DNA from 4 places in the Lysinibacillus sp. FSL W8-0992 genome. Region 1 is predicted to be linked to each of the others. Evidence: riboswitches for the same ligand, from Rfam matches in the RefSeq annotation. Region 1 holds a riboswitch; each other region holds the start of a gene.
The links. Region 1 has a riboswitch for cobalamin ahead of NSQ74_RS13440 ((2Fe-2S) ferredoxin domain-containing protein). Riboswitches for the same ligand answer to the same signal wherever they lie in the genome.
Positions count from the first base shown of each region.

Region 2: another riboswitch for cobalamin. It lies ahead of cobT (nicotinate-nucleotide--dimethylbenzimidazole phosphoribosyltransferase); the one in region 1 lies ahead of NSQ74_RS13440 ((2Fe-2S) ferredoxin domain-containing protein).
Region 3: another riboswitch for cobalamin. It lies ahead of NSQ74_RS06175 (FecCD family ABC transporter permease); the one in region 1 lies ahead of NSQ74_RS13440 ((2Fe-2S) ferredoxin domain-containing protein).
Region 4: another riboswitch for cobalamin. It lies ahead of NSQ74_RS18835 (glutaredoxin family protein); the one in region 1 lies ahead of NSQ74_RS13440 ((2Fe-2S) ferredoxin domain-containing protein).

Region 1 covers NZ_JBBOZQ010000001.1:2,696,191-2,704,162, forward strand. The annotation lists gene cbiQ (cobalt ECF transporter T component CbiQ) at 1-60, opposite strand, end outside; gene NSQ74_RS13430 (energy-coupling factor ABC transporter substrate-binding protein) at 65-337, opposite strand; gene NSQ74_RS13435 (energy-coupling factor ABC transporter permease) at 339-1,085, opposite strand; cobalamin riboswitch at 1,227-1,410, opposite strand; cobalamin riboswitch at 1,666-1,845, shown strand; gene NSQ74_RS13440 ((2Fe-2S) ferredoxin domain-containing protein) at 1,984-2,355, shown strand; gene cobJ (precorrin-3B C(17)-methyltransferase) at 2,359-4,035, shown strand; gene NSQ74_RS13450 (sirohydrochlorin chelatase) at 4,050-4,997, shown strand; gene cobK (precorrin-6A reductase) at 4,994-5,755, shown strand; gene NSQ74_RS13460 (precorrin-8X methylmutase) at 5,768-6,427, shown strand; gene NSQ74_RS13465 (cobalt-precorrin-5B (C(1))-methyltransferase) at 6,427-7,560, shown strand; gene cbiE (precorrin-6y C5,15-methyltransferase (decarboxylating) subunit CbiE) at 7,517-7,972, shown strand, end outside.
Region 2 covers NZ_JBBOZQ010000001.1:4,049,550-4,057,521, reverse strand. The annotation lists gene NSQ74_RS20345 (alpha/beta fold hydrolase) at 1-580, shown strand, start outside; gene miaA (tRNA (adenosine(37)-N6)-dimethylallyltransferase MiaA) at 567-1,460, shown strand; gene hfq (RNA chaperone Hfq) at 1,559-1,789, shown strand; gene NSQ74_RS20330 (rhodanese-like domain-containing protein) at 1,884-2,186, shown strand; cobalamin riboswitch at 2,330-2,505, shown strand; gene cobT (nicotinate-nucleotide--dimethylbenzimidazole phosphoribosyltransferase) at 2,611-3,666, shown strand; gene NSQ74_RS20320 (trimeric intracellular cation channel family protein) at 4,182-4,787, opposite strand; gene NSQ74_RS20315 (methionine gamma-lyase family protein) at 4,935-6,185, shown strand; gene NSQ74_RS20310 (MerR family transcriptional regulator) at 6,520-6,894, shown strand; gene glnA (type I glutamate--ammonia ligase) at 6,986-7,972, shown strand, end outside.
Region 3 covers NZ_JBBOZQ010000001.1:1,269,775-1,277,746, reverse strand. The annotation lists gene NSQ74_RS06205 (hypothetical protein) at 1-19, shown strand, start outside; gene NSQ74_RS06200 (DUF2653 family protein) at 7-294, shown strand; gene NSQ74_RS06195 (S-layer homology domain-containing protein) at 428-2,047, opposite strand; gene NSQ74_RS06190 (endonuclease Q family protein) at 2,161-3,330, opposite strand; gene NSQ74_RS06185 (hypothetical protein) at 3,399-3,569, opposite strand; gene NSQ74_RS06180 (heme ABC transporter ATP-binding protein) at 4,266-5,048, opposite strand; gene NSQ74_RS06175 (FecCD family ABC transporter permease) at 5,053-6,099, opposite strand; cobalamin riboswitch at 6,248-6,440, opposite strand; gene NSQ74_RS06170 (YdhK family protein) at 6,618-7,199, shown strand; gene NSQ74_RS06165 (response regulator transcription factor) at 7,237-7,920, opposite strand; gene NSQ74_RS06160 (sensor histidine kinase) at 7,927-7,972, opposite strand, start outside.
Region 4 covers NZ_JBBOZQ010000001.1:3,746,285-3,754,256, reverse strand. The annotation lists gene NSQ74_RS18850 (FecCD family ABC transporter permease) at 1-108, shown strand, start outside; gene NSQ74_RS18845 (ABC transporter ATP-binding protein) at 95-883, shown strand; gene NSQ74_RS18840 (ferrochelatase) at 973-1,881, shown strand; cobalamin riboswitch at 2,421-2,597, shown strand; gene NSQ74_RS18835 (glutaredoxin family protein) at 2,717-2,941, shown strand; gene nrdI (class Ib ribonucleoside-diphosphate reductase assembly flavoprotein NrdI) at 2,938-3,297, shown strand; gene nrdE (class 1b ribonucleoside-diphosphate reductase subunit alpha) at 3,294-5,387, shown strand; gene nrdF (class 1b ribonucleoside-diphosphate reductase subunit beta) at 5,375-6,343, shown strand; gene dut (dUTP diphosphatase) at 6,355-6,792, shown strand; gene NSQ74_RS18810 (GNAT family N-acetyltransferase) at 7,088-7,630, shown strand; gene NSQ74_RS18805 (CamS family sex pheromone protein) at 7,911-7,972, shown strand, end outside.

The DNA.
Region 1 (7,972 bases):
TTCTAACGGATGAACGGACGCTAGTTTATTCATATAAGCATACTTATCAATGAGTAACATCCGTTTAACCTTCCTTATGCTTGCCGCGCATATAGCCTACGAAATAGCCAATAAAGCCAGCACCAATCGCAGCCTGTAATACGAATAATAAGCTTTCAATTTCACCACTTGGTGGCTCCCATAAGCTCTCAAACCATGGTTCATATTCTGCATTAATTTCACCGATTGCAGCTTCAGCTTCTCCGTCTGCACCACCGAATTCTGCACCTTTTTGTACGAAAAGAGGGATGATTGCTAAAAGTACAACGACAGCTAGTAGCAGTAAATTTTTCTTCATCCTAATGTGCCTCCTTTGCTGAGAAAACACGTAGTGCCTTTAATTCGCTCACATTGTATTTTTTTAAGAAATTCATAACGATAACTGTTAAAATTCCTTCACTAATTGCTAGAGGGATTTGTGTTAAAGCAAAAATACCTGCAAATTTTGTGAATGAAGCCATAAAGCCTCCTACTTCAGAAGGGAAAGCCAATGCTAATTGAACTGAAGTGACAACATATGTACCTAAGTCCCCAAGCATCGCTGCAAAAAAGACAGCAATAGAGAATGATAGACCGATTTTTTGAGAACCTTTAAAGACATAATACGCAATAATTGGTCCTACAATTGCCATAGAGAAAGCATTCGCACCTAAAGTGGTAATACCACCATGCGCTAAAAGTAATGATTGGAATAATAAAACGATTGTGCCAATCACACTCATGGCTAATGGTCCGAAAAGAACTGTACCAAGGCCAACACCAGTAGGATGTGAGCAACTTCCTGTTACTGATGGAATTTTCAGTGCCGATAAGACGAATGCGAATGCACCTGATAAGCCTAATATCATTTTCGTTTCAGGATTTTCGTCAATTGTTTTTCGAATAGAACGTAATCCTAAAATAATAAATGGAATCGAAATAACCCACCAAAAAATCGCCCATTCAATCGGCAAAAATCCTTCCATGATATGCATGGCAAACGCTCGTTTTGGTACTAGTAAAAGAGCCACTAAGAAATAACTAAGTTTCCAAAAAGAAAATTTCAAAACCTTTCCTCCTCAACAGTAATTTTCGAATGTAGCGTGCGCAATAAAAAAAGCACTTCTCCGTTTCGGAAAAAGTGCATAGCTGAAAAAGCAAATAGAACTGTCATTTGCCAAGCCGCACACCTATCCTCGTAGGTTGAAACGATCACGATTTTCTCGGCAGGTCTCCTGGCTTTAGTTCAACATTTTATAGGCCTTCCCGTCCTATGGACAGTGACATTTTCTATAAAATTCCCTAGTACAGTGGCGGGACCGCGCCGGACTTGAACCGGCTTCCCTTTTAAGCAAAATGTATACACTTCGCACCGAAAAAAGATGAAGTTGTGAGTTTTCACGAAGAAGTGTAACATGTTTTTCCAATCATAAGCTATCCTTTTTTTTGTAAAAAATTTTTTATAAAATAACAATCTAGAAAATTCAGATAAATGTCAGAGAAAATCTATCAATTTTAATGAAATATTTGTTGAAATTTTATTAAAAATCTAATAAATAAAAAAGAAATGTTGAAAAGTATAAAAATGATAGGCTATGATAGAAACAGTTTTATATTCGTTTTATTAACATTTCATTTCAAAATTTAAATATAAATCCATCATTAAGTGCTCGATATACTTCGAGATAATAGGGAAATCGGTGTAAATCCGATACAGCCCCCGCTACTGTAATAGCTGATGAAATCGCAATGCCACTGAAAACTTGGGAAGGCGCGAAAGTAAGAGGAAGCTTAAGTCAGGAAACCTGCTTAGTTGATGATATGCAAACTTTTCGGAGGGAGAAGTGAAGCGAGAGCGGATACGTGTATATTCGTTTTTATTTTGGCTTCTATAAAACCTTTACTCTTCGATATCGAGTAAAGGTTTTTTCTTTTTCCTAAAAGTAGAATGAGGGGAGAAAAGCAATGACAACTTGGAATTTAGAGGGCATGAAAACCCATCTTTTTATTTGTAATGGTAGTAGTTGCATGAAAAAAGAAGCTGAGGAAATTACGCTCGCAATACGAGACGAAATAGAGAAATTAGCACTCGATAAGGAAATACATACGACAAGAACGCGTTGTAATGGCAGATGTAAAGATGCTTGTGTTGTGATCGCGTACCCACAGGGAAATTGGTATCGTATACCAACAGTTGAGCATGGTAGAACACTTGTACAAGATTTAAACCATGATTCTTTACACAGCGAGCATGTTTTTACACTGACAGAAGGTACGTTGCAACGTACCCCACAAACAACAGCCATTAAAGGCATCGACAAGGTGAAAGAGGGGTAAAAAATGGCGCAAAAAGGAAAGATTTTTGTTGTAGGCTTTGGACCTGGAGATTTCAAGCATATTACGACACGTGCTGTAGAGGCATTACAACAAAGTGAATTTATTATCGGTTATAAAACGTATGTTGAGCTCATTCAAGATTTAGTAAGTGCGAAGTCGATTGTTAGTACTGGTATGACAGAAGAAGTGTCACGAGCACAAGAAGCGGTACGTCAAGCGGAGGCTGGAAATATCGTTTCTGTTATTTCGAGTGGTGACTCAGGCGTATATGGGATGGCTGGACTTGTATATGAAGTACTAATTGAGCTTGGGTGGACGGAAGCAACAGGTGTTGAAGTCGAAATTGTGCCAGGAATTTCTGCTATTAATTCGTGTGCAAGTTTGCTAGGCGCACCGATTATGCATGATTCTTGCACGATTAGTTTAAGCGATCATTTAACACCTTGGAATTTAATTGCAAAGCGTGTGGAAGCTGCGGCGATGGCCGATTTTGTCATTGCGTTATATAACCCAAAAAGTGGTCGCCGTACACGTCAAATTGTAGAAGCCCAACGGATTTTACTAGAATATCGATCACCGGATACACCTGTAGGACTTGTGAAAAGTGCCTACCGTGATCGTCAGGAAATAACGATGACGACTTTAGCAGAGATGCTCGAGCATGATATCGGCATGTTAACTACAGTTATTATTGGAAATTCATCGACATTTTTCTATGACAATAAAATGATTACACCGCGTGGCTATCAGCGCAAATATACACTTGGAGAAGAAAAACAGCCTTTACGTCCACACCAGCGTTTAAGAGAAGAAAATGAGCCGTGGGCAATGAACCAAGAAACAGGTACTGCAAGTCATGACTTTGCTGCAGATCCAAATGCAGGACGTCTGAAAAGTAGTATTGCGATAGCACCTGCGCCTGTATCGGTACAAGAAAAATCATCTCTAGAAATGGCAGCAACTGCACTAGCCATGGTGAAAGGAACAACTGTCACAAAGGCTACAACGAAGTTAGTTCAGCAAAAAATGGAGTCGATTTTTGAACTTGCTGTTAGTCCTGGGGTAGCGAATAAATTTTTCACTCCACAGCAAATGATGACGTTAGCTGAAGTTGTGGGAGATGAAGGCACGATGGAATATACACCTGACCATCAAATTCATTTAAAAATTCCAACGACAGAGCCAGAAATTATTACTGAAAAGTTAAGAGAAGTAGGCTTTTTACTCGCACCAATTGGGGATGTGCTGTCATTAAAGGCTTGTGACTTCTGTTATGGCGAGAAGGCAGATTCAATTCCATATGCAGAGGAGATTCAAGCAAAACTTGGTGGGTTGTCGTTGCCTAAAACGCTGAACATTGGCTTTAATGGCTGTGGCATGGCGTGTTATCGTGCAGTATTTGACGATATAGGTATCGTCTATCGGAAAAGTAAATTTGATGTTTTTATCGGTGCGAAACCAGTAGGGCGTACTGCACATGCAGCACAGCCAGTTGTAGAGGGACTAGAGCCAGAACAGCTTATTCCGCTTATTACAGACATTATTGAGGAATATAAGGCAAATGCACATCCAAATGAACGCTTATTTAAGTACTTCAAACGGTTGAAAAAAATATTGCATTTTACGTATCAAGATATGTCGTCAAAAATAAAAGTAGAGCCAGCTCCGTGCGGCGACTAGTGAGGAGATAAAAGATGAAAGCAATTTTATTTGTTGGCCATGGTAGCCGTTTAGCAGCAGGAAATGACGAGGTACGAACGTTTATAGAGCAAATGACGCCACGTATCGATGAAAGCTTTTTAGTAGAAACATGTTTTTTAGAGTTTGCCTCGCCAAACATTGAAGATGGTATAACGAATTGTGTGAAGAAGGGTGCTACAGAGGTACATGTAATCCCGATTATTTTACTTCATGCTGGTCATTCAAAAATGCATATTCCAGCAGAAATCGAACATGCACGTGAGCATTATCCAAATATTACATTCACGTATGGACAAACAATCGGTATTCATGACGAAATTTTTGCTATTTTAGAAGACCGCTTAGCAGAAATCGACTTCAATACTGAGGAAGAACATAAAGATACTGCTATTTTATTAATTGCACGTGGTGGCAGTGACCCAGCGGCAAATGGTGATTTTTATAAAATTACACGTTTGTTATGGGAAAAACTAAACGTTCAGTATGTGGAAAGCGCATTTATGGGCGTGACAGATCCGCGTGTTGAAGAAGGCATTGAACGCTGTGTCAAGCTCGGTGCTAAAAAAATTATTATGTTACCGTACTTTTTATTCACAGGTATTTTAATGGAACGTATGAATGGCATGTGCAAGCAATTTAATGAGCAATATCCTGACTGTGATATCCAAATTGCTAATTATTTTGGCTACCATGATCGTTTACAAAATGTGTTGTTAAACCGTATTGAACAAGCTGTGAATGGTACATCAACAGGTATGCAGGATTTAGAAAATTATCGTGCTTATGCGGCGGTACATGGACATGCGCATCATCATCACCATCATGACCATGATCACGACCACGACCATGACCATGACCATGACCATGACCATGACCACCATCATGACCACGAGCATGATCACCATCACGATCATCATCATGACGAGGAGCTAGTAAAATGATTTTCATGTTAGCAGGTACGAGCGATGCAAGGAATCTAGCACTTGAATTGCAGTCAGTGGGCTATGCGATTACGGCTACAGTTGTTACTGATTCGGCTGCTACAAGCCTTGCAGAGGTAGGTCTACCACATTTAGTTGGTAGACTAACTGCTGAGGAAATGGCAGCAATACTTACAGAACAAGGGTATCGCTTAGTTGTCGATGCCTCACATCCATTTGCAGAGGAAGCTTCTAAAAATGCGATGGCAGCAGCAAAGAGTGCTGGCGTTCCATACATTCGTTATGAACGCGCAAATGAACATTACGAACACCCTCTTATTACAGTTGTTAAAGATTATGAGGAAGCAGCACAGTTAGCAGCTGTAAAACGAGGCGTGATTATGCTGACAACTGGCAGTAAAACACTTGCAACGTTTACAAAGGTGTTACAAGGCTTAGAAAATACACGTGTTATTGCACGTATGCTTCCTCGCCTTGATAATATGGAAAAATGTGAAGCACTTGGTGTGGCGCAAAGAGATATTGTTGCTATTCAAGGTCCCTTTTCAAAAGAATTAAACGAAGCACTATTTCGTCAATACGATGTTACATTGATGATTACAAAAGAAAGTGGCAAAGTCGGCTCAGTCGATGAAAAGCTAGACGCTGCACTTGCCTGTGGTATTGAAACGATTTTAATCGCACGACCAAATATTCAATATGGCCAACAATACTCCTCATTTGAGGAAGTACTACAAGCTGTACAACACATACTATAGGAGGCAAACCAAATGGATTTCAAAACAGATTTCAAACCATTAACAGTAGACCCAGACAAAATTTATGATTATAGTTTCTCGATAATTGCAGAGGAAATGGGCGAACATGATTTTACAGAAGATGAGTGGAAAATTGTCCGTCGTATTATCCACGCTTCTGCTGACTTCGAATTAGGACGTAGCGTCATTATTACACCAGGTGCAATTGAAGCAGGCATTAAGTCGATCCTTGCAGGTCGTCATGTCATTGCTGATGTACAAATGATTGAAAGTGGTTCAGGAAAAAAACGTTTCCAAAAGCATGGTGGGGATTTACACTGCTATATCGCAGATGAAGACGTTTCGATTGAAGCGAAAAAACAAAATACAACGCGTGCCATAATCTCAATGCAAAAGGCAACAAAATTACACGAAGGTGGCATTTATGCAATTGGAAATGCACCGACAGCCTTACTAGAGTTAATTCGCTTAATTAAAGAAGGCTTAGCGAAACCGGACTTAATTATTGGTATGCCAGTAGGCTTTGTGTCAGCAGCAGAGTCGAAAGAAGAGCTTTTAAAGCTAGAGGGGATTCCTTATATTACAAATGTTGGACGTAAAGGCGGTAGTACAGTGACGGTTGCTGCTTTAAATGCCGTTTCATTATTAGCGGACGAACAGGCGAAAAAATAATGGAGCGGAAGCCAAAAAAGGATCCTAAAGACATGCGTCACGGTTATACAACGGGAGCCTGTGCAACTGCAGTTACGAAAGCCGCTTTACTAGCCCTTATTACAAATGAAGAGCAGGAAACGAGTACGATTCATTTGCCAATAGGGCGAGATGCAACATTTACAATTGAAAAATGTACGTTTGGAAGCAACGTAGTAAGCTGTGAGACGATTAAGGATGCTGGTGATGATCCAGATGCGACACACAAAGCCCTTATTATTGGCACGGTAAGTTGGGCTGATACACCAGGGATACATTTAGATGGCGGTATTGGCGTCGGGCGAGTAACAAAGCCCGGCTTACCTGTTGCTGTTGGAGAAGCAGCGATTAACCCTGTACCACGTAAAATGATACATAGTACCGTGCAAGATGTGCTTGAAGAGTTTCAAATTAATCGCGGCGTTAATGTTGTTATTTCTGTACCAGAGGGCGAGGAAATTGCAAAAAAAACATTAAATGGACGGCTTGGAATTATTGGCGGCATTTCCATTTTAGGCACAAGGGGAACCGTCGTGCCTTTTTCGAGTTCTGCGTATATGGCAAGTATTGTTCAAGCTATTAGTGTCGCAAGGGCAGCTGGCTGTGAACATGTAGTTGTAACAACAGGTGGGCGTAGTGAAAAGTTTGGGATGGCCCAATATCCTACCTTACCTGAGGAAGCGTTTATTGAAATGGGTGATTTTGTCGGCTTTACATTAAAGCATTGTAAACGACTTGGCATTAAGCAAGTATCACTCGTTGGGATGATGGGGAAATTTTCAAAGGTGGCTCAAGGGGTAATGATGGTGCACTCCAAAAGCGCAGCCATTGATTTTAATTTTTTAGCGCAGTTAGCCATTGATATTGGGGCAGATGAAGAAACAGTAGCACAAGTAAGAGAGGCAAATACCGCATCACAAGTTGGTGAAATAATGGCTGAAAAAGGCTATGATGCTTTCTTTCATCACCTATGCGAGGCATGCTGTTATTCATCTTTACACCACATTAGAGGGGGCTTGACGGTCTCCACATCGATTTATTCGATGCAGGGACAATTATTAGGAAGGGCTGATGACATTGCATCGATCGATGAAATTGATTGGGATCGGGGATAACGGACAGGAAAGTTTACTACCACAGTATAGACAGTGGATTGAAGACTGCGAGGTGCTCGTAGGTGGTGAGCGTGTCCTTGATTTTTTCACAAGCTTTACAGGAGAAAAAATAGTCATTAAAGGTGGTCTTTCAACGCTTGTTGAAAAACTTTCCGAAGAAACGCGTAAGACAGTTATTTTAGCATCTGGTGATCCACTATTTTACGGCATCGGGGGCTATTTAGCAAAGAAGCTAAATATCGAAGTATATCCGTATATGAGCTCTGTACAGCTTGCGTTTTCAAAAATGGGCGAAAGCTGGCAGGATGCCTATGTAACTAGTATTCACGGGCGACCAATGAAAGGCTTAGCGCAACGTATTGATGGTAAAAAGAAAGTGGCATTACTAACAGATGCAGACAATAATCCAAAT
Region 2 (7,972 bases), 1.4 Mb from region 1:
TTCTTTTATTGCTAGAAGGTATATTCAGCTTTACGGCAATGGCGTGGATAACGTTATACTTTGTGGAACAGGAAACGTTTCAACATTGCATAAGATTGGACATTATGTTGCACAAGTATTAGCAATGCAGCTGGGCAAAGAGTTGGAGAGCCCTTTATTAAATAAATTGAGTTTTGGGAGCTTCAATAAGCAAGTTCCAAATGCTAAAACAGCGTATGATTGGTTATGTTCTGTAGAGCATGAGGTGCAAAAATATATCGATGATCCATATTGTGGCTTTATACCAACAAACCAATTTTTTGTTGATTTAACGGCTGGCCTTATGGTGCTAAATCGAAAAAAAGAGATTGAAAAAATAAATAAAAACTTACCGATCCTTTTGATAAGTGGTAGCAAGGACCCTGTTGGTGACGCTGGTCAAGGAGTGTATACAGTGGCAGAGCGTTTTGTAGAAGCAGGTATACAGGATGTTACAGTCTATTTATTTGAAGATAAGCGACACGAAATTTTAAATGAAGACAATCATCAGGCGGTTCATCAAGTTTTATTACGGTGGTTAAAAAAGTATGATACAAAATAAAATTCAGCAAGCAGAGGTTGTTGCAATCGTTGGACCAACGGCCTCTGGTAAAACAGCACTGAGCATTGAGCTAGCAAAAAAGTATAATGGTGAAATTATTAATGGCGATTCGATGCAAATTTATAAAGACTTAAATATTGGTACAGCGAAAATTACCGAGGAAGAGATGCAAGGTGTACCACATCATTTATTAAGCTTCAAAGAGCCAACAGAATCATTTTCAGTAGCGGATTATCAAAAACTGGTGCGTGCCAAAATTAGTGAAATACAGGCAGGCGGGAAGTTGCCAATTATTGTTGGAGGCTCTGGGTTATATGTACAAGCAGTGCTCTATGATTTCCAATTTACGGAGGAGCAGGTAGATGAGGTAGCACGTAAGGCATATTATGAGGAGCTAGAAAAGTTGGGTCCTGAAGCAATGCATGCAAAACTATTAGCATTGGATCCGAAAACGGCAGAAACAATTCATCCGAATAATACAAGACGTGTTATTCGAGCATTAGAAATGATTGAATTAAGTGGTGTTTCAAAAGCTTCAGATGAACATAATCGTGGAGAAATCCCCCTTTATCGCCATTTGATTTTAGGGCTTGGAGAAAATATGTCACGCGATGAGCTTTATGATCGCATAAATCGCCGAGTAGATTTGATGATGGACAAAGGGCTGTTACAAGAAGTAAAAGGGTTATGGCAGCAAAATATTCGAGGTGTACAGTCAATACAAGCGATTGGCTATAAGGAATTGTATGATTACTTAGATGGTCGATGCACATTAGAAGAAGCAATTGAAAGTTTAAAACAAAATTCTCGTCGCTACGCGAAAAGACAACTTACTTATTTCCGTAATAAGATGGACATTCATTTTATTGAAAAAGACTAAAAACTTTAATAATTTCTAAAAATTACTAATTGATAAATTGGTATAACATGCTACTATAGGAATGAAGAGGTAGAAAGAGAGTAGGGGAGGCGCAATCTATGAAATCAATCAATTTGCAAGATACGTTTTTGAACCATCTACGTAAAAACAGTGTTTTTGTAACTGTGTTTCTGTTAAACGGGTTCCAGTTAAAAGGAACAGTGAAATCCTATGACAACTTTACAGTATTATTAGTTGATGCTGAAAGCAAACAGCATCTCATTTACAAACACGCAATTTCTACTTTCGTTCCAGCAAAGCAAGTCGAATTTTTAGAGACAGAAGAATAGAGTCATTTTAAGCAGCTAGTGCTACATCACTAGCTGTTTTTTTTCGTTCACGCTATAATGTAATAGGAAATTGATATATTGGAGGACTATAAAGATGAAATCAATGGATACAACGCAATTATTAGAACAACTAGATGCTAACGAAGACCTATACATTATTGATGTGCGAGAAGATGATGAGGTAGCACAAGGTGTCATTCCTGGTGCTAAGCATATAGCGCTTGGAACAATTCCAGAGCGTTTAGATGAGATAGATAGATCTAAGCCTTATATTATCGTATGTAAAGCTGGCGGACGCTCGGCAAATGCATGTGCTTATTTAGAAGCACAAGGCTTTGATGTAACAAATCTTGAAGGCGGCATGCTTGCCTATGATGGGGAATTAGAATTTAAATAATGTAAAGATGAAGGTATTTAACAAGTCAGTTGTTAAATACCTCATTTTTTTTGTTTATATTAAATGATGGCAATGCAAAAAGTGCTGTTACCAAAACTTTTAACAATATTGACACTCAAAAAACTTTGTCGTAAATTTAAAGTAATTACATAAAAGCATTAGGTGCCCACTTTGGGAGAATAGGGAATAAAGTGAAATGCTTTAGCGGTCCCACCACTGTAAAATGGAGTTTTATAGAGAATACCACTAGCGATGGCTGGGAAGGTTCTATAAAATGTTGAGATTGAGCCAGGAGACCTGCCTAATTGCTTCGGATGATATGGACGATGGAAAAGTCTGTAGTTTATTTGTTATGAAATAAACTACAGGCTTTTCTATTTTTTTCATTCTTTTATGTAAAAGGCTAAAAAAAGGAGAGATGATGATGCAATTGCTACAACAAACGATTCAACACATTCAACGTACTAACAACAAAATGATGGAAAATGCGAAGGAACGTATAGATTCTCTTAGCAAGCCACCGAGCAGTTTAGGGAAGCTGGAGTCGCTTGCTATACAACTAACTGGGATTACGGGAGAACTATATCCTAAACTCGATAACAAAGTGATCATCGTATGTGCGGCAGATCACGGTGTTTGTGACGAAGGGGTAACATCGAATCCACAAAACGTAACATTTTTTCAAACATTGAATTTTCCTAAAGGGGTAACAGGTGTTTGTGCTATTGCTAAAATAACAAATGCAAAAATTGTAACGGTGGACGTCGGTGTCAAAGAGGATATTCCGCTTGATGCTGGTGTTTTAATTAAAAAAATTAAATACGGTACGGACAATATGGCGAAAGGTCCGGCGATGACGAGGGAAGAAGCAGTCCAATCAATTGAAGTAGGCATAGAAATAGCGACATCAGAAATAGCAAAAGGGGCAAATGTTCTTGGTACTGGTGAAATGGGGATTGGCAATACAACACCTAGTGCAGCTATATTATCAGTACTTCATGCTTGTCACCCGCATGAAGTGACGGGATTCGGTGCAGGGCTAGGGTCAGGAGGAATTGAACATAAAGTAGCTGTTATTCAAAAGGCTATCGAAATAAACAAACCTAATCGTCATGATGCAATCGATATACTTGCAAAAGTTGGTGGGTTAGAAATAGGGGCTATGGCTGGAGTAATCCTTGCGGCTGCCGCAAATCGCAAACCAGTTGTAATTGATGGCTTTATTTCTACAGTAGCTGCACTAATTGCATATGAGCTTGAACCAAAAGTACAAGACTATATCATACCTTCTCATGCATCAGAAGAACCTGGGGCAAAAATAGCAGCCGAATTGCTAGGAGTAGAGCCGATGCTTCATATGAATATGCGATTGGGAGAGGGCTCTGGCGCAGCATTAGCGTTTCCAATTCTAGACGCAGCTTGTTCGATGATGAGCAATATGGCTACATTAGCAGAGTCTATGGCGCTAATAGATAAATAATAATTGACGAGGAATAAGGTTTGTTCTTAGAGCGAAGGAAATAGTATATGCAATCTAGTTGATGGTAGCGAAGGCGAGTGACTCCTGTGGGAACGCACGCAGCCTAAGTCGCAACAATTCGCGCGACAGCGACGATTACGGCTTACATCGTGCCCGCGGAAAGCACCCGCCGAAGCGGATATTCACGGTAAAGCAAAAAGAGTTCGATTAATGTGATGGTATTTTTACGCTATGTAAGAAGAATGAAACTATAGCTGTTCATTCTTTTGCAGTAAATAAAAAATTAGAAGAGAACACGAGTTGATGGTAGCGAAGGTGGGCGACTCCTGCGGGAACGCACGCAGTGTAAGACGCAACAAACCGCGCGTTAGCGAAGGTTGCGGCTTACGTCGTGCCCGCGGAAAGCGCACACCGAAGCGGACATCAACGATATAGAGTTCGACTAATATGATGACATTTTTACGTTGTACCCGCAGAAAGCACTCGCCGAAGTGGACACAACGGTATAGCCTCTATTAAGCTCGGTTCAACTTCCGTAACGGCAAACGCCATTTCTTCATATATGAAAGAACTCGTAAAACCGTAATGACACCGAATAATACATATAAGAAAATATCGCCTGGTAGTAATTCCAGTCCAATAAGAAGACCTGCAAGTGCTGCCCATACACCGTAAATTTCATCGCGTAACACGAGTGGCTTCCGTCCAGCCAATAAATCCCGAACAATACCACCGCCTGAACCAGTTAAAACAGCAGCAACAATGACTGCACTAATTGGCATATTGAGTTTGACAGCGTACAATGCACCTTGTATAGCAAAAGCCGATAAACCAATAGCATCTGTGAAATTGCCCCAACGATGCCAATGCTGTATTAGATGATGCGGAAAAATAAAAAATATAGTAATTGCAGCAATCGCAATTTGGAACATCATATCTTGCCCCCACAATGTTGTGACAGGTAGACCAATCAGTAAATTACGAATGGCACCTCCACCGAATGCAGTTACAATGCCAAGTATATATACACCGAATAAATCGTATTCTTCTTCCATTGCAATTATTGCCCCGGAAATAGCGAAGGCAATTGTCCCGATGATGCTAAAAACTTCCCAAGCCATCACTTTCCCCCCTTATACGAGAATAATTTGTAGTAAGTCCGCCCCTTAGCTTAGCGCATTTAACAGCTAGACACAATAGCAATTTTTGCAGGGTTGCAAACAAATTGATAAGATAGGAAAGAACAATTTGAAACGGAGACGAAAACAATGACTTTTACAACCCATTTAACAGCAGAAACGTTAACATTAGCGGAAAAAATAGAAGAAAAGGTGCGCCCTTATCATACGAAGGTAGAGAATATGGCGTTCATCAATCAGCAAAAGGTACTTTCCGCATTCAGAGCGCATCAAGTAAGCGATTTTCATTTACATCCGTCAAATGGCTATGGCTATGATGACGAGGGACGTGACAATCTTGAGCGTGTATATGCACAAGTTTTTGGAGCAGAGGCGGCGATTGTCCGTCCGCAAATCATATCTGGTACACATGCGATTACGCTTAGTCTATTCGGTGTGCTACGACCAGGTGATGAATTGCTTTATATTTCAGGTCAACCATATGACACGCTACAATCGATTGTCGATGGTGGTGACAAAGATACGGGCTCGCTGAAGGATTATAAAATTGGTTATCGTCATGTAGATTTGATTGATAACAAAGAAATTGATTGGACTGCAGTTGCTGCAGCTATTACACCAAACACGAAAATGATAGCTATTCAACGTTCAAAAGGCTATGCAACTCGTCCTTCCTTTACCATCTCACAAATTGCAAAAATGTGTGAAAAAGTTAGAGAATTGGCTCCGAATGCCGTTATTTTTGTTGATAACTGCTATGGTGAATTTGTGGAGGCACAGGAACCTACAGAAGTAGGTGCTGATTTAATGGCAGGTTCTCTTATTAAAAATCCGGGTGGTGGCTTAGCAAAAATAGGTGGTTATATTGCAGGACGAGCTGATTTAGTAGAAAAATGTGCTTATCGTATGACCTCACCAGGTATTGGGGCAGAAGCAGGTGCAACATTAAACACACTTGGTGATTTCTATCAAGGCTTTTTCCTTGCACCGCATGTTGTTAGTCAAGCATTAAAGGGTGCCATTTTCACAGCAGCAATGCTGGAGGGAATAGGGATGAATACTTTCCCTAGTTATCATGCGGAACGTACAGACTTAATTCAATCGGTATCATTTAAAACAGCAGAACAAATGATTGCTTTCTGTCGAGAAATTCAAGCAAATTCTCCAATTAATGCGCACTACGCTCCAGAGCCTGCTTACATGCCTGGCTATGAAGACGATGTCATTATGGCAGCGGGGACATTTATTCAAGGTTCAAGCATTGAACTTACAGCGGATGGCCCAATTCGTCCGCCGTATACAGCATTTATTCAAGGTGGATTGACATATGAGCACGTGAAATTTGCCATTTGTAGCGCTGTCCAAAGCATACGAAAATAGGCAATTTATAGCTGTTAGACAAGCCCTATCACAGTTTCGTGATGGGGCTTGTCTCGTAATGGTAATAGTGGGAGTTTGACACTTCAGTACGAATGGAAAATACGTTGCGTATAGAACTTCTAAGTGGAGGAAATTAGTATAAAAAGGAGCGAATGGAACTGAAATCTACTGTTTCTTACAATTTATTAACAAGAAAAAGACTGTAATTTGTATAGTTTTTAACAATTTTTCATCAATTCTAAAAAAAATTAAAAAACCATGTTAGGAAACCTTACATCTTTGTTGACAGTGAAAATTTTTCGTTATATGATAAGCGGGTATTGGGGGGACTTAAATGAGTCGTGAAATTAGACGAACGATGCCGTTATTATCTATGAGTATCGTGATGCAATTGACCGAGCTTTCGGCACGCCAAATTCGTTATTATGAAGAACACCATTTAATTGAGCCACACCGAACAGAAGGTAATCGTCGAATGTTTTCATTAAATGACGTCGATACGCTTCTTGAAATAAAAGATTACTTGGAGCAGGGTATGAATATGGCGAAAATTAAAAAATTATTTGCTAAAAAATTAGATCCTGTTGCAGCTGAAGAACCTGATTTAACTGACACAGAATTACGTCAAATTATGCGCGAAGAAATGCGTCAAGCACAGCGCATGCAAAAGTCATCTATCCGACGTGGGGATTTATCCCGATTCTATTAGATAAATGCAAGTATTTTTCAATTGGTCGGTTTTTATTTAATAGGGTAGGGTAAAGATATAAGCTAGACAATTTATAGGAGTGTGGAAAACTGTGGGTAAATACACAAAAGAGGACATCAAGAGTTTAATCGAAGAAAAAAATGTTAGTTTCATTCGTTTACAATTTACGGATATACTAGGTACAATTAAAAACGTTGAAATTCCAGTTAGTCAACTAGACAAAGCACTAGAAAACAAAATGATGTTCGATGGCTCATCAATTGAAGGTTTCGTGCGTATCGAAGAATCAGATATGTATTTATATCCTGATTTAGATTCTTTCGTAGTTTTCCCTTGGACTTCAGAAAAAGGGAAAGTAGCACGTTTCATCTGTGACGTATACACTGCTAAAGGCGAACCATTCGCTGGTGACCCACGTAACAATTTAAAACGTATCCTTAAAAAAATGGAAGATATGGGCTTCACAAGCTTCAACTTAGGGCCTGAGCCAGAATTCTTCTTATTCAAATTAGATGCAAAAGGTGAACCTACGTTAGAAGTAAACGACCACGGTGGTTATTTTGACTTAGCACCTACTGATTTAGGTGAAAACTGTCGTCGTGATATCGTTTTAGAGCTTGAAGAAATGGGCTTTGAAATTGAAGCTTCTCACCATGAAGTAGCACCTGGTCAACATGAAATTGACTTTAAATATGCGGATGCTATTACAGCATGTGACAACATCCAAACGTTCAAATTAGTTGTTAAAACAATTGCACGTAAACACGGCCTACATGCAACATTCATGCCAAAACCATTATTTGGTGAAGCAGGCTCTGGTATGCACTTTAACGTGTCATTATTTAAAGGTAAAGAAAATGCATTCTATGATGAGTCTACTGAGCTAGGCCTTTCTGAAACAGCAATGCAATTCATGGCAGGTGTCCTTGCACACGTACAAGGATTCACAGCAGTAACAAACCCAACTGTTAACTCTTATAAACGATTAGTTCCTGGTTATGAAGCGCCATGCTACGTTGCTTGGTCTGCACAAAACCGTTCACCACTTATTCGTATCCCATCTGCACGCGGACTTTCA
Region 3 (7,972 bases), 1.4 Mb from region 1:
TACACAATGGCACAAATAATTAACGAACAAGATATTATCAATGCGATTTGCCTATCACAGGCATATCATAAAAATCTTCGCCCAGAAGATGTACTTGTTGAGTTAACTTATGAAGATGAAACAGGCTTCGGCGCAGAAGTTGAAACAAATGGTCAAATGGAAGTTTTAAATACTGCCGCTATGATTGGCGCTCTACGTGTATGGATAAAAGACGTTCTACACCAAGACCCTTTCTCAACAGGTATTGAGCTAATATTAGATGATGAAGAAGGCATTATTGCCAAACTATCATAGTTCTTAACAAAAAGAATAGCCGTTCAATAAATCTTACAGTCGATTTATTGAACGGCTTTTTTGTAGGATTCATGGCCGTAAATCTCAACTATATTGGCGACATTACATTACCCTCACGAACACTTACTGCTGATTATTTCAATAGCTCACTAAAGTTAACAAAGATTTTAGCTGCATGACTACGCTTTGTTGCTGCTTCTGGAGAAAATTTTCCCTCACTCCCTATTACAATACCAAGCTCATATAGCATTGTGATAGCATTTTTCGTCTCTTCATTATAGCTATCTATATCCGTAAAGGGTGTACTACTTTTCGCAACATATGCTTGATTGAGCTGCTGATTATATGCGCGGTTAATCATTAATGCTAATTGCGCACGTGTAATTGGCTGACTCGGATTAAACTTGCCATCAGACCCTTTAATAAGCCCATGGGCGTAAGCTGCTGCAATTTCTGCTTGTGTTTCTGCATCGTAGCTTGCAATATCTATGAATGGAGCTTTGTCTTTCGTTGTTAAACCTAAACTTCTAACGAGCATTGCCGCTGCTTGGGCACGTGTTATATTTTGTTCAGGTCTAAATGTTCCATCCGCATAGCCCTTCAAAATGCCTGTTTCAGCTGCTTTTTGAATAAACTCCGTTGCCCAATGATTTTTTATATCTAGAAATTGTACTTTACTACCTGTTGTAAATGTTGCAGTTGGACTTTGAACACTTTCATTACCAGCCGCATCTAACGCTTTTATAGCAACTGTATAAGCAGTATTTTCTGTTAAACTATCGAGCGTTATCGTCATTTGATCAGCGTTAACTGTAGAGTAGAGCTTATTATTTACATAAACATTGTATTTCGTAACACCCTCATTATCTGTTGCTGCTTGCCAATTTACCTTTGCCGCTGTACTACTTTCAACATTGACTTGGATTGCAGAAGAGGCATCCCATAATGGGCTTGCTTTAATAATTGGTAAAAATGCTTGATTTGCTACAGCTAGATAGCCTGCTTCACTTAAATGAATGTTTTCTGGATTTGGTAAATAAGTTGGCACATCTTTAGCCACAACGTCGAAAGTCGGCACAAATATTGCACCTGCTTTTTCGGCAGTTGTTTTAATAGAAGCATTCATAATTCCTAATAGCATTTTAAATTGTGTCTGCAGCTCTTCGCTATAATATGGGAAAGAATTATAGTAGCCCATAACATAAATTTGCACTTGCGGATTCAGCTTTTTAATTTCCGCTAAAATGGCGGCTATATTACTTATCGCTTCTTGCGATGTTTTTAAAATGGCCGCAGTATCTATACCAGTTGTTGTTGCTTCTTTTAAAATAGGCAATAAATCGTTCGCACCAGCAGTTAACGTAACTAGCTCCGCTTCCTGAATCGACGCTCTAAGCTTTGCACGATCATTTGTATAACCAAACCCAGTCACAGGTTTTTCTACGTCACCTTGTAAGTCTGCCAACACATTTTTCGTTGTATAGCCTGAATAGGCAAAGCCTTTATTATAAGATGTTAACAAACCCGCTTGTTGCAATGCCTGTGCAACAAAATCTGTATAACCAAGACCTATTGCTCCAACCTCATTCATGCCATGTGCCAATGAATCACCTAGCGCCACATAATCAGCTTGTACGACCCAGCTTGGCGCAATGTCATCTTGCTTATTCTCTGCACTTGCTCCTACAGGGACTATTAACTGTAAAGCTAGTACACTAGCAGCTAAAAAACGAAATTTCTTTGAAAATTGCATATTCCCACTCCTCCTGCACATCTAATAATTTCTAGTTTACTAGATTGAGGATAAAAATGGGAACATTAATAGTAAATACCTAAAATCGCCCTATATTCACCTAAAGATTTACCCTATTCAGATTGGACCTTTCCGTAGACGCCTCCTCCACCAACTGCAATATTTAATTGTCCTGTTCTAGCTAAATCAATCATCTTTGCTATTTTAAGTGGCACAATTTCTGCAAGCTGCTCGGTTGTAATACGATGTAAAATTGTCATTTCAGTTCCAAATGCGTGAAGTAATCTTTCCATCATTTTCGGACCTAAACCTGGTATAAAATCAAGTGGTACTTGATGAATATACGGTGGTCTCTCACGTTCAGCACTATTCAAATCAGATAGTTCCATAATTCGAGTCGCAACGCCTTTCACGATTTGTGAACTTCCACACGACCTGCAAATTGTATCCCCATCGTTTAACTGCTTACCACATTTAGCGCATACTGTTTGATGGTATTTGCCAAGCAATGGGTTTAACCCATAATTAGCTATTACGCCTCGCCCATCCTGTTCATGGAGTGCCATCTTTAATTCGGTAAAATTAGCTGCCTTTAATCGTAGTTTTTGATATTCACGTGCAATTTTGCCAAGCGAATGAGCATCCGAATTAGTCACAAATGTATACCGCTGAATTTCCCATATATTTTTTACCATATTGGTATCAGAGCTTAAACCAAGTTCTATAGCATCTATAAGCTGTGGATCAAACACTTCAGTTAAACTGTGGTGAACGCCTCTTCCAAATAAACTTTTAAATGGTGTAAAAACATGCGCTGGAATAAAAAGACCCCCTAATTCTCGAACTTTTTGTTGCAGCGCTTGTCCATCACAATAAATACGCTGTGAACTTAAATGAATGTTTTTCATAAAGCCTCTCATCCAAACCGAAAAATCTTCCATCACTGCGATAGTAGGAAAATAAGCTAGCACATGAATTGGGCCATGACAGTTGCTATCATAAATCTCAATTTCCGAGCCTGGAATAAGCGTAGTTTCTTGAAACCGAAGGCCCCCTTCCGATAACTCTTCTAGTTCACCGCGTTTTATCATCATCTCCATCTCAGCAAGTACTTCTGGCGAATGACAATCAATAATGCCGATTATATCAAGCCCTTTTTTTGCACTAGTCATCTCTAAAATTCGCGATAATGTTAAAGTTTTACTTCCCGTAATCTTCACTGCTCGCCCACTCATTGTTCGTCCAATGTGAATATGTAAATCCGTATAATAGTCCTGAAACATGTATACAGCTCCTTTTGTTCGATTATAAAATGAAAAAACCTTACATTGTTGCAAGGCGTTTTCATTATTTAAGATGGATGGTTTTGATTTGTACTATTATCAGTGTCGTATGAACCTGAACCTTGATTTGGTGTTGCCGCTGCATCATAAGCAACTAAAGTAACACCAATTTTCTTTTCTAGCTCATTAATTTTTTCTAGCTGTGTGTGATCTAATTGTGCAAATTTAATCTCTTCCATATTCGTCACGCATCCTTTCAAAAGTAACGTTCCCCGAATATCTCACAACTATACAAAAATTAAACCGCAAAAATCTTCTGAATTGTTTTGGTGACTGGCATTAGCATAGACCCTAACAAAAGCATCAGACTTCCTATATCATAAAAATCCACTTCGCTTTCCGGCGAGCACATTGTAAGCCGCAACCGTCGCTGCGCGCCGCTTGTTGCGTCTTACGTTACGTGCGTTCCCGCAGGAGTCTACGTGGATTTTTACTTGGTTAACCATAAAATTCAATACTTACACAGTAAATTATTTGTGTGACTGGTGCTCCGCATATACACCTAACAAAAGCATCAGACTTCCTATATCATAAAAATCCACTTCGCTTTCCGGCGGGTACATTGTCAGCCGCAACCGTCGCTGCGCGCCGTTTGTTGCGTCTTACGTTACGTGCGTTCCCGCAGGAGTCTGCGTGGATTTTTACTTGGTTAACCATAAAATTCAATACTTACACAGTAAATTATTTGTGTGACTGGTGCTCCGCATATACACCTAACAAATATCAGACTTCCTATATCATAAAAATCCACTTCGCTTTCCGCGGGCACATTGTAAGCAGCAGGAGTGTGCGTGGATTTTTACTTGGTTATTTATAAATACCCTACTTGCAATGCTTTATGCAAATTGTATCAGAATTGTTTGAGTGACTGGCACTTATGTAGTTTTTGTGAATTGTTCAGATACATATGTTAAATACGGTTTGCCTGTCAGTGGATGTGTTTGAATATCGGCGTATACTCCAAAAACATCACGAAGCAGTTTAGGCGTTAACACTTCTTCTGGTGTGCCGTAATGAACAATACTACCTTGTTGTAAAACATAAATTTGATCACAGTACATAGCAGCCATATTCAAATCATGTAAGGCAGCGACAACAGTCAAATGCAATGTTTGAATTAAGTCCATTAATTGTAATTGATGCTGAATGTCTAAATGATTAGTAGGCTCATCTAAAATAAGCACTTGCGCCTGTTGTGCTAGTGCACGTGCAACCATCACTCTCTTTTTTTCTCCTCCAGAAAGGGAACTAAAGCTGCGTGTTTCTAAATGGGCAATACCCGTTTGAGACAATGCCTCTTTCACTATTTTAAAGTCTTCCTTATCGTCCATTTCAAAAAGCTTCTTATGTGGCGTTCTTCCCATGCTCACCAAATCTTTTACATTAAAGTCGAATAACACAGGTGTTTCCTGACTAACTACGGCTAAATTTTTTGCAATCGCTCTACTTGATTGCTGAAAAATATCTTCCTCATTCAATAATACTGTTCCACTTTCGGGCTTTAATAACCGATACATATTTTTCAATAGTGTCGACTTTCCACTACCATTAGGACCAATTAAACCGACAAATTGCTTTTCCTTTATTTGAATGCTTACTTCTTTTAATATGCGCTGATCATGAATGGAGAATGATACATGCTTCGCCTCTAATGTCATACCTTTAATCTCCTTCACCAAATGAATAATTGTTACGGCGTAGTAGCCAAATGAAAAATGGACCGCCACAAAAGGCAGTAATGATTCCAATTGGCATTTCTTCTGGAGCTATTATCACGCGGGCAATCGCATCTGCCCAAACTAAGAAAATCCCTCCTAATAATGCGCTAATAGGGATAACATATTTATAATTAGACCCTACTATTAATCGCACGATATGCGGAATTATTAAACCAACAAACCCAATGGAGCCACTTACCGCAACGAGCACACCTGTTAGTAATGATACGAGTAGTATCAATTGAATTCGAAATTGTTGAAGATTAACACCTAATGTGACCGCCGCTTCTTCCCCAAGTAGTAATAAATTTAAATTTCGATAATGTAGCCATAACAAACCAAAAACGATGAAAAAGATAATAGCTGGAATGAATAAATTACTCCATTTTGCGCCCGCAAGACTTCCAAGCATCCAATACATAACGGCTTTTATACCGCCCTCTTCCTTAGACATCATTAACATAAAATTTGAAGTAGCAGATAATATAAACGATACAGCCATTCCTGCTAGCAACAAACGGAAAATAGAAATACGTCCCCCTACACGTGACAAGAAAAATACCAACACAATTGCTATAAAGGAGCCTAGAAAAGCAGCTACTGAAAGGGCGTAAATACCTAAAAATGAAAAAGCGCCTAAAATGATGACAGCCGTGGCACCAACTGTCGCACCTGAAGAAATACCTAAAATATATGGATCTGCAATAGAATTACGGACAAGTGCTTGCACAGCTGCTCCAGCAATAGCTAAACCTGCTCCAACAATGGCTGCAAGCATGACACGTGGGACACGTATTTGCCATATAATAATTTCTTGTGAGCGGCTCCAATCAGGCTCTATCGTATTTGAGAAAATAGGAATTTTCGAGAAAATAACCTTCCATACATGTAGCGGTGTAATTGACACTGAGCCAATCATAATAGCAACCGTCATTGAAGCAATCAGTACTAAAAGAAGGGTCAATGAAAATAGCATAAATTTTTTATTCATTTGCTTATTAACTCCTTATCAATCTTGATAAATACGAAGCAATAAAAAAGGGTATTCTACGCACGAATGCATAGAAATACCCTAGGTTAAACAAAGTTGGAGAAGTATCCATCAATTGTCCGTAATTGCTTGCATCCTCGTGGGCATTACAGGTATGAACTAATTGGCAGGTCTCCTGGCTTCGATTCAACGTTACTATGATTGCCTTCCCATTCTAAAAACAGTGGCTACTACATCATAGAACTCCTCGTTACAGTTGCGGGACAGCGTCGGACTTACACCGACTTCCCTTTTAAGTGGCACTTGTTAACAAGCGTCACACCATTAGTTTCTGAAATTTTAAAATTATGACGATTCTATCATACATAATTATCGTAGTCTATAGCTTCTTTCATCTAGGAATCAATCTTTCCTCTTTTCAACTTCATACAAATGGATTTTGCACAAAACCTAATCCATAATTTCTGCACATTTACTTGTTACATTAAAGACAAATAAATAGTAAGGAGGAAATTCATATGGTATTAAAAAGAAATTTTTTCCTAGGCTTTATAGCAGCAATGGCTTTACTAATATTATCAGCTTGCTCTGACGATGCAGCGAAGACGGACTCTGCTAATGGTGACGCAATGGACCATAGTGCAGAAACAGGCCATGGAGAAGAGATGAATCATTCCAGCTCGGGTGAAGTTCCATCCACTTTAAAAACTGCTAAAAACCCTAAATTCCCTGTAGGCAGTACTGCTATTATTAAGGAAGGACATATGTCTGGGATGGCAGGCGCCGAAGCAACGATTGTTGGGGCATATGATACAACTGCCTATATTATCTCCTATGAACCGACTACTGGTGGAAAGAAAATAGAAAATCATAAATGGGTAATACATGAGGAATTAATAGATCCAGGTGTTGCCCCATTGTCTCCAGGCACTGAAGTCAAAACAGATGCTGCACATATGAAAGGCATGGAAAATGCTACTGTTCGCATTGATGACGCAGTACAAACGACCGTTTATATGATTGATTTTCCATTAACAACTACTGGTGAAGAAATGAAAAATCATAAATGGGTTACAGATAGTGAACTAACGTCAAAATAAAAACGAAACACCCTCTGCCATCAGAGGGTGTTTGTAATTACTTTTTGTCAGCAAGCTTATGCCATTTATAGCCGATTCCCCACACTGTCTGTAAGTAATCATCAACAGGAAAGCCACTTTTCCTTAGTTTTTCCCGTAAATTGCGGACATGCGAATCAATTGTTCGGTCTTCAATAGTACCGTTATATCCCCAAACTGTATTAATTAAATGCTCTCTTGAGAAAACTTTATTTTGATATTCAAGAAACAGCGCTAACATCGAAAATTCTTTCGGCGTTAAAACAATAGCTTCTTGTTGAAAAGACAATTCAATAGATTCTTTATTTAATCGTAGCCCTTCAAAAAAAATGATAGTTTCTTCAGTTTTTGTTCTTCTTAATACAGCATGTATGCGTGCTACTAACTCTTCCTCGTCAAAAGGCTTTAAAATGTAGTCGTCTGCTCCCAAATTTAAGCCTTTTATAATATCAGCCTGTTCCGCTTTTGCTGTTAGCATAATGACCGGTACATCCCAAAACTTCCTTATTTCCTGACAAGCTTGCCAACCATCCATATCTGGCATCATAATATCTAACAGCACTAAATCTACATGATTTTCTTCTAAATAGTCTAAAGCATCTCTAACTGATGACATCGCTATGCAATGAAAAGAAGGCTCTAAATAAAGCGTTAGTAACTCCAGCATCCTTGGTTCATCGTCAATTAATAATAATGTTTTCATTTGTTCCTACCCCTTAAATAATAATTCAAAAGTAGTCCCTTTGTTTTCCTCA
Region 4 (7,972 bases), 1.1 Mb from region 1:
GTATTTGATCCTATTGAGTTTCCTGTTGGCATTTTACTAGCATTTATTGGTGGGCCGTATTTCCTTTATTTAATTCATAGAAAGGGGAATTCCATTGCTACGAACTGAGCACATTCAATATCAACATGAGTTCACCAAGTTCAAGTTAGATGATATTACCTTGAAGATCAATGAAGGAGAAGTTGTTAGTTTAATAGGTCCAAATGGCTCGGGGAAATCAACATTATTACGTGTGATTTCACGTCTTTTAAAACCAAATAGTGGTACAGTATTTTTAGATGAACGAAACATTCATGAAATGAAGTCGAAAGAAGTGGCTAAAACACTAACGATGCTCCCGCAAATGAATAGTCATCAATTAGATTTAACAGTGCGCGAGTTAGTAGAGTTTGGGCGTCATCCGCATAGCGGAGGGAAGACGGTCCTGTCAAAAGAGGATAAAGAAATTGTCGATTGGGCGATTGATGTAACTGGATTGAAAGACTTGCAAAATCGTGTACTGCCTTCGATGTCTGGAGGTGAACGGCAACGTGCTTGGATTGCAATGACTGTAGCGCAGCATCCTAAAGTGTTACTGCTAGATGAACCAACAACATATCTAGATATTGCACATCAATTAGAAGTGATGGAGCTTGTAAAAGAGTTAAATCATAAATACAATATGACCGTTATTATGGTGTTACATGATATTAACCAAGCTGCACAAAATAGTGAACGGCTGATTGTACTAAAGAAAGGAAAAATACATTACGACGATTCACCACATTGTGTATTATGTAAAGAAATGTTTCAAACAATTTTTGAAATTGATGCTGAAATTTATATGCAAGATGGAAATCCAATCTTTACCCCGGTAAAATTGTGCTCAAATTCTTGCAAATGATGGAAGCTCATGTTTCGGGTAGAAATATGCAGCAACTACAACATCCATAAAAATTAACTTATTATAATGAAGAAAAGGAGATTTAAAATATGATTGGTATAATTTATTACGCTTATGGCGCACCGAAATCTTTAGACGATGTAACACCTTATTTTACACATATAATGAAAGGTAAAACACCACCACCTCATGTGATTGAAAACGTTACGGCACAATTTAAAAAATTAGGTGGTGTTGATCCATTAGCAGTAAATACGGGGCGTATTGCTAAAGGGCTGGAACATTCTTTACAGAATCGCTTAACACAGCCTGTAAAAGTATATAATGCATACAAACATACAGAACCTTATATTCCAGATGTTGTTGACACAATGCTTAAAGAGGGTATCACAACTTTTATTACGCTACCTGTAAATCCGATTATGTCTACAGGTGCTGCAGCGTTTCATGATGAAGTTAGTACGTTATTAGCTTCTCATGACGTTAAGGTCATTCATGCGAAAAATTGGCATTTAAACGATGAATTACTTGCTGTATATAAAGATCGTGTTCAACGTGCATATGAATGGATTCCTGTTGAAAAACGAGCACAGACGCATGTTTTATATACCGTCCATAGTCAGCCAATTGATCCGGAAAAAAACGAGAACTATGTACGCCAATTTTCCGAATTAGCCGAAGCCATTTCAAAAGCAGTTCAAATTGATAACTGGCATATTACATATCGAAGCGGTCATGGGAAAGGTGACTGGCTAGGTCCAAATGTAAAAGATAAAATTAATACATTGCAAGGCGAGGGTGCTCAAGGTATCGTCACTTGTGAGCTCCTTTCCCTTTCAGCGGATATTGAGTCCTATTTTGAAGTAGGATATGAGTGTCATAGATTGTGTGAGGAACTTCAAGTCGACTTTGCCCAATCGGAGTTTCCAGGTGATAGCTATGATACCATTCAAGCTTTAGCTGCAATTGTTGAATCATTTATTCCAGCTCATAACTGAGCTAGTCGGTACCTTTACGTGTAGTCATGCTTAAAACTTATATTGCCATCTGATGTCGAGATTTCATTGATGTCAGATGGCTATTTGTTTTTAATTAGAAAAGCAAACGAGTGCAAAACAACAAAGACAGGTTTGATCGCTACAAAATGATTAAAAATGAAATCGAACATACGGCAGGTTCATTTTAAAATCTTTTTTCTAAAAAGTAATAGGGCTTACGATAGTGGCTAAAATGGTTTAACAGATATAAACTTATATTAAGAAGTATATTAAATATAATCTTCAGTTTAATATAGGCTGCAGTAGGTAGCATAATAATTCCTGGAGATTCTATGAATAGTCTCTATAAATCAAGCTATACTTCTTTGGAACTACTAACTATGTTGTTTATTATGCTTAACTAGCTAGTCGTTTTCATTTATTAACAGTTTGTTCTTCCTAAAGAATATAATGAAAAGTTACACTATAAAGAATTCACTTTTCTGGATTTACTTTTTACTTGAAGGATGGTACACTTAATTGTGTTCAATAACAATATATTGTGTTCGTTTTATGTAGGTACTACTATATGTAGTTTAATAGGGAAGTTCGGTATATCCGACGCTGTCCCCGCAACTGTTAAGCTGACGATGATTTAATCCACTGTGCGTTGGTATGGGAAGGATATCAGAGAATGAAGCAAAGCCAGGAGACCTGCCTATCATAAAACAAATCAACCTTTCTTCGGGGAATAAGAAATGGGGACGTGACTATTCTTTGGCTTTTTTACGTTTCTAACTTAGGCTGTCTCTCCCGAGAGATAGCCTTTTTATATTATGAAAAGAGGGAATTTAAAATGAAACTTTATACTAAAACTATATGCCCAAAATGTCTTTGGGTCAAATCGGAATTACAACGTGCAGGACTTGAGGCAGAAATTGTGAATATTGATCATGACGAACAAGCAAAACAAAAAATTATGGACGCAGGCTTTTTAAGTGTGCCTGTTCTTGAAGTAAATGACACATTTATAGGAGATGTCAAAGAAATCGTTTCTCAAATTGAGATGATTGCAATATGATCGTTTATGCCAGTCGTACAGGTAATGTGCGAAGTATTGTTACTAAATTAGATGGTGAGTCAATTGAAATATATGAAGGATTATTGTTGACTGAGCCCTATCTTTTAATAACATACACAGACGGCTTAGGTGATATTCCTGCAAAAGTAGCCCGCTTTTTAGAGCAAAACAAGGAATTTTGCAAGGGAGTAGCTGTTAGTGGTAATAGTAATTTTGGACACCATGTGTTTGGCGGAGCTGGTGAGAAAATTGCAGAAGCCTATAAGGTCCCGTTAGTATGTAAATTAGATTTACGGGGATATCAGGCTGATTATGAAGTAATACAAATGTTTTATGAAACGAGGGTGAAGGGATGAAAACATATTTAAAGCTTAATAATGAGGTGCTTAATCGCTATAGCACGACAGGTCAATTAGAGCTTGAAAAGGACCGTGAAGCAACACGCCGTTATTTTTTAGAATATGTAAATGTGCGTCTACGTTATTTTATTGATATTGAAGAAAAAATTCGCTATTTAGTCGATGAGGGTTACTATGAGAAACAATTTATTGACATGTATGATATAGATTTTATTAAACATCTATACAAAAAAGCATACGATTACAATTTCCGTTTCCCTTCATTTATGAGTGCGAGTAAATTTTATGATAGCTACGCAATGAAAAGTCGTGACGGAGAAGAAATTTTAGAAAAATATGAAGATCGTATTGTTATCATCGCTTTATATTTAGCACAAGGGAACACTGTGTTAGCAGAACGTTCTGTTGAGGCAATGATGGAAGCGTACCAACCAGCAACGCCAACTGCATTAAACAGTGGGAAAAAAGCACGTGGCGAATTAGTAAGCTGCTTTAAACTATCAATGGACGATTCAATGAATAGTATTGCTGAAAATATTGGTTATTGTTTGGAGCTATCTCGCCTTGGAGGTGGAGTGGGGGTAAACTTAACTGATTTACGTCCATTAGGTGATCCAATTAAAGAAATTTTAAATCGTGCAAGTGGTGTTATCCCAGTTGCTAAACTTTTAGAAAATTCGTTTAGCTATTCGAATCAGCTTGGACAACGAAACGGCTCTGGCGTTGTCTATCTAAATATTTTCCACGCAGATATAGAAAATTTTATTTCATCGAAAAAGCCAAATGCGGATGATAAAATTCGTCTTGCAACGCTATCAACAGGTATTATTATTCCAAGTATTTTCTTTGAACTGATGAAACGTGATAAAGATATTGTGTTGTTTAGCCCATATGATATTTATAAAGAATATGGTAAACGGATGTCTGAAATCTCTATTACTGAGATGTATTACGAGTTACTAGATAACCCGAATATCCGTAAAATTAAACGCTTGAATGCTCGTAGACTTTATACAGAAGTGAAAAAAGCACAATTTGAATCAGGCTATCCTTTCGAAATTTTTGATGATAATGTCAACGATGTACATCCACTTAAAAATATAGGCCGTGTAAAAATGTCAAACCTATGTACAGAAATTCTACAAGTACAAGAAACAAGTATAATTTCTGACCAAAATGAACCAAATGAATACGGGCTGGATGTATCGTGTAACCTAGGTTCAATTGATATTCATGCCGCAAGTAAAGTAAATGATTTTGGAACATTAGTTGATACAGCAATGCATTTATTAACGAATGTGTCGCAAATGACGAACATCACGAATGTACCGCCTGTAGCTAAAGCAAATAAACTAATGCATTCGGTAGGGCTTGGTTGTATGAATTTACATGGCCATCTTGTTACAGAAGGAATCATGTATGGTTCAAAGGATTCGATTGATTTTATGGATAGCTTTATGGAAGCGATGAACTATTATTCACTTAAATCATCTATGGAGATTGCTAAGGAAAGAAGCGAAACGTTCTACCGTTTTGAAGATAGTGATTATGCTTCAGGCGTTTATTTTGATCAATATGTAAATAAAATCGAAGTAGAGCTCTCACCCGTTGTATTAAAAGCACTAGGAAATATTCCAATTGTGACATCAAAAATGTGGGAAACATTAAAACAGGATGTTATGCAATATGGTTTATTCCATTCTTATCGTTTAGCTATTGCACCAACTGGTAGTATTTCATACATTCGTAGCTGTACAGCTTCGATTGCACCAAGTACTGAGCGCGTAGAGGTACGTGATTATGCGGATAGTCGAACAATTTACCCAATGCCACATTTAACAAATGATAACAGTCATTTATATGTTGAAGCATATGATGTGAATCCATATGATTTAATCGATTTGTATGCAGCATCTCAAAAACATGTAGACCAAGGTATTTCGATGACGCTGTATGTAACTGATAACTGGACAACGGAACAGTTGGCTAAAATTTATATTTATGCTTGGGTAAAGGGAATTAAATCTGTTTATTATGTCCGTCAACGTTTGCAAAGCTTAGAGGAGTGTGTCGCATGTCAAATATAATTTACGAAGCGGTCAATTGGAATAAGTCAACGAGTGAACTAGCACAAGTATTTTGGGACCAACAATGGAAACAAATTTGGTTTCCAGAAGAAATTGCAGTAAGTAAGGATATCCAACAGTGGAAAAATTTCGAGCACCAAGATACGTATAAGAAAGTATTTGCAGGCTTAACATTACTTGATACAGTTCAAACAAATATTGGGATGAACCGTGTTGCTGCATTTACAACAGATCTTCAAGAAAAGGCTGTTCTTACTGTATTTGATGCATTTGAAGCGATCCATGCAAAATCTTACTCATATATATTCACAACGCTTTGTACAAATGAAGAAATTGACGCGCTATTTGAATGGGTAAAGAAAAATGAATATCTACAATATAAGGCTAATAAAATTGCAGATATTTATAATAGTATTGAAGAAGGGGATTCAGAAAGTTTGTGGAAAGCGATGTTCTCGTCCGTTATGCTAGAATCATTCCTTTTCTACTCTGGCTTCTTCTACCCATTGTACTTAGGCGGGCAAGGCTTTCTTCGCAATAGTGCAGAAATTATTTCCCTTATTTTACGCGATGAATCCATCCACGGTGTGGCAGTAGGCTTCTTTGCTCAAAATTTATATAAGCAATTTTCTAAGGAAAAGCAAGAAGAGCTAACATTATGGGGTTATGAATTATTGCTGGATTTATATCAAAATGAAATGAATTATACAGAGGATATTTATGCTGAAACAGGTTTATCGCCTGAAGTAAAAGCTTACGTTCGCTATAATGCTAATAAAGCGTTAATGAATGTTGGATTTGACCCAATGTTCCCGGAAGAAGAAGTTAATCCTATCGTTATGAATGGTATTCGCAATGAAGGTTCAACATATGACTTCTTTTCACAAAAGGGTTCTACTTACGCAAAAGCAAAAGTAGCGCCAATTACAGATGACACATTTAAATTTAATCGTTAAGGATGAAAATAATGAACTTAGACGTAAAAATCAAAAGAATTCATGCTGATGCATTGCTACCTTTGCAAGCAAATCCAGGTGATGCGGGAATGGATCTTTATTCAATTGAAGCAGTCGAAATTCCTTCGGGAGAAGCAAGATTAATAAAAACAGGCTTACAAATTGAATTACCAAAAGGGACAGAAGCGCAAGTTCGTCCAAGAAGTGGACTAGCATTAAAACATAGTGTAACTGTTCTCAATAGTCCAGGTACAATTGATGAAGGATACAGAGGCGAAATTGGCGTTATTTTAATTAATCATGGTAAAGAAACATTTATCGTTGAGAAATCAATGCGCATTGCCCAAATGGTAATCCAAATTGTCCCTTCTATTCAACTGCTAGAAGTAAATGAATTATCTCAAACTGTTCGTGGAGCTTCTGGATTTGGAGCAAGCGGAACAAAATAAGTTCGTAAGGATTAAGTTCGGTACAGTACCGAACTTAATTTTTTTTTGGGAGTGCCAGTCACCCACACAATTTACACACAATTTCACAGTTACTTATTTCATTCGAAAAAATAGCATGTTTGACTTGCCATATAAATTTGAAATAAAATAGGCTCATATTATATTGGAGGTTTTTGTTTGATAAACTTATGTTTCTTACTGGGGTGTAAACTTTCTTAATAATTATTATTAAGAAGGTATGTTGGGTAATTTCTAAATTTTTTAAAACGAAAATTTTTTAAAAATAGGAGAGTATATGAATATTAAAATTAGGCAAGAGCACCCTTCAGATTGCAAAAAAATTGAAGATGTTGTCAAAATGGCATTTTTAAATGTAGAACAAAGTGACAAACAAGAGCATTTTCTTGTGAATAAAATTAGGGAATCCGTTGCTTTTGTTTCTGACTTATCATTAGTAGCGATAAATCAGGAAACGGATGAAATTGTTGGTCATATTCTTTTATCTAAAATAACAATTGTCTCTTCTAATTTAACTGTAGATTCTTTAGCACTTGCTCCTGTTGCAGTCGCACCTGAATACCACAAGAAAGGTGTAGGTAGTCAACTCATTAATGCAGCTTTAAAACGTGCAAAAGAGCTTGGTTTTCAGTCAGTAATCGTTTTAGGACACAAAGATTATTATCCGAAATTCGGATTTAAAAAGGCAAGTTTATGGAATATAAAAGCACCTTTTGAAGTGCCAGATGAAGTATTTATGGCAATTGAACTGACGAAAGATTCTTTGACTAATGTTCAAGGAACAGTAAATTATTCAAAAGCCTTTATGAGTGAGAGTTAATTATTGATATAAATCATTTACAAAGACCCTGTATTTTTATAGGGTTTTTTGTATGTAGATTAAACTCCATTTTGGATGCAAAATGCACTTTAAATAACAGTAAAACGATTGTTTTATTTGCTAGCAACTGGACGTTTTGCACCTTCTTTAAATAACAAAAAGCGGTTGCAATATATAAAGTCTTTAATATAAATATTAATAGAACTTATGGTAATATAAGGTATGACGATAGTAGTGAAAGATTTTCATAATATCACAATAAGAAAGGAGCATTATAGACATGAATATTAGAAAAAGTGCACTATTATTAATATCACCTTTATTTTTTTTAGCTGCTTGTAG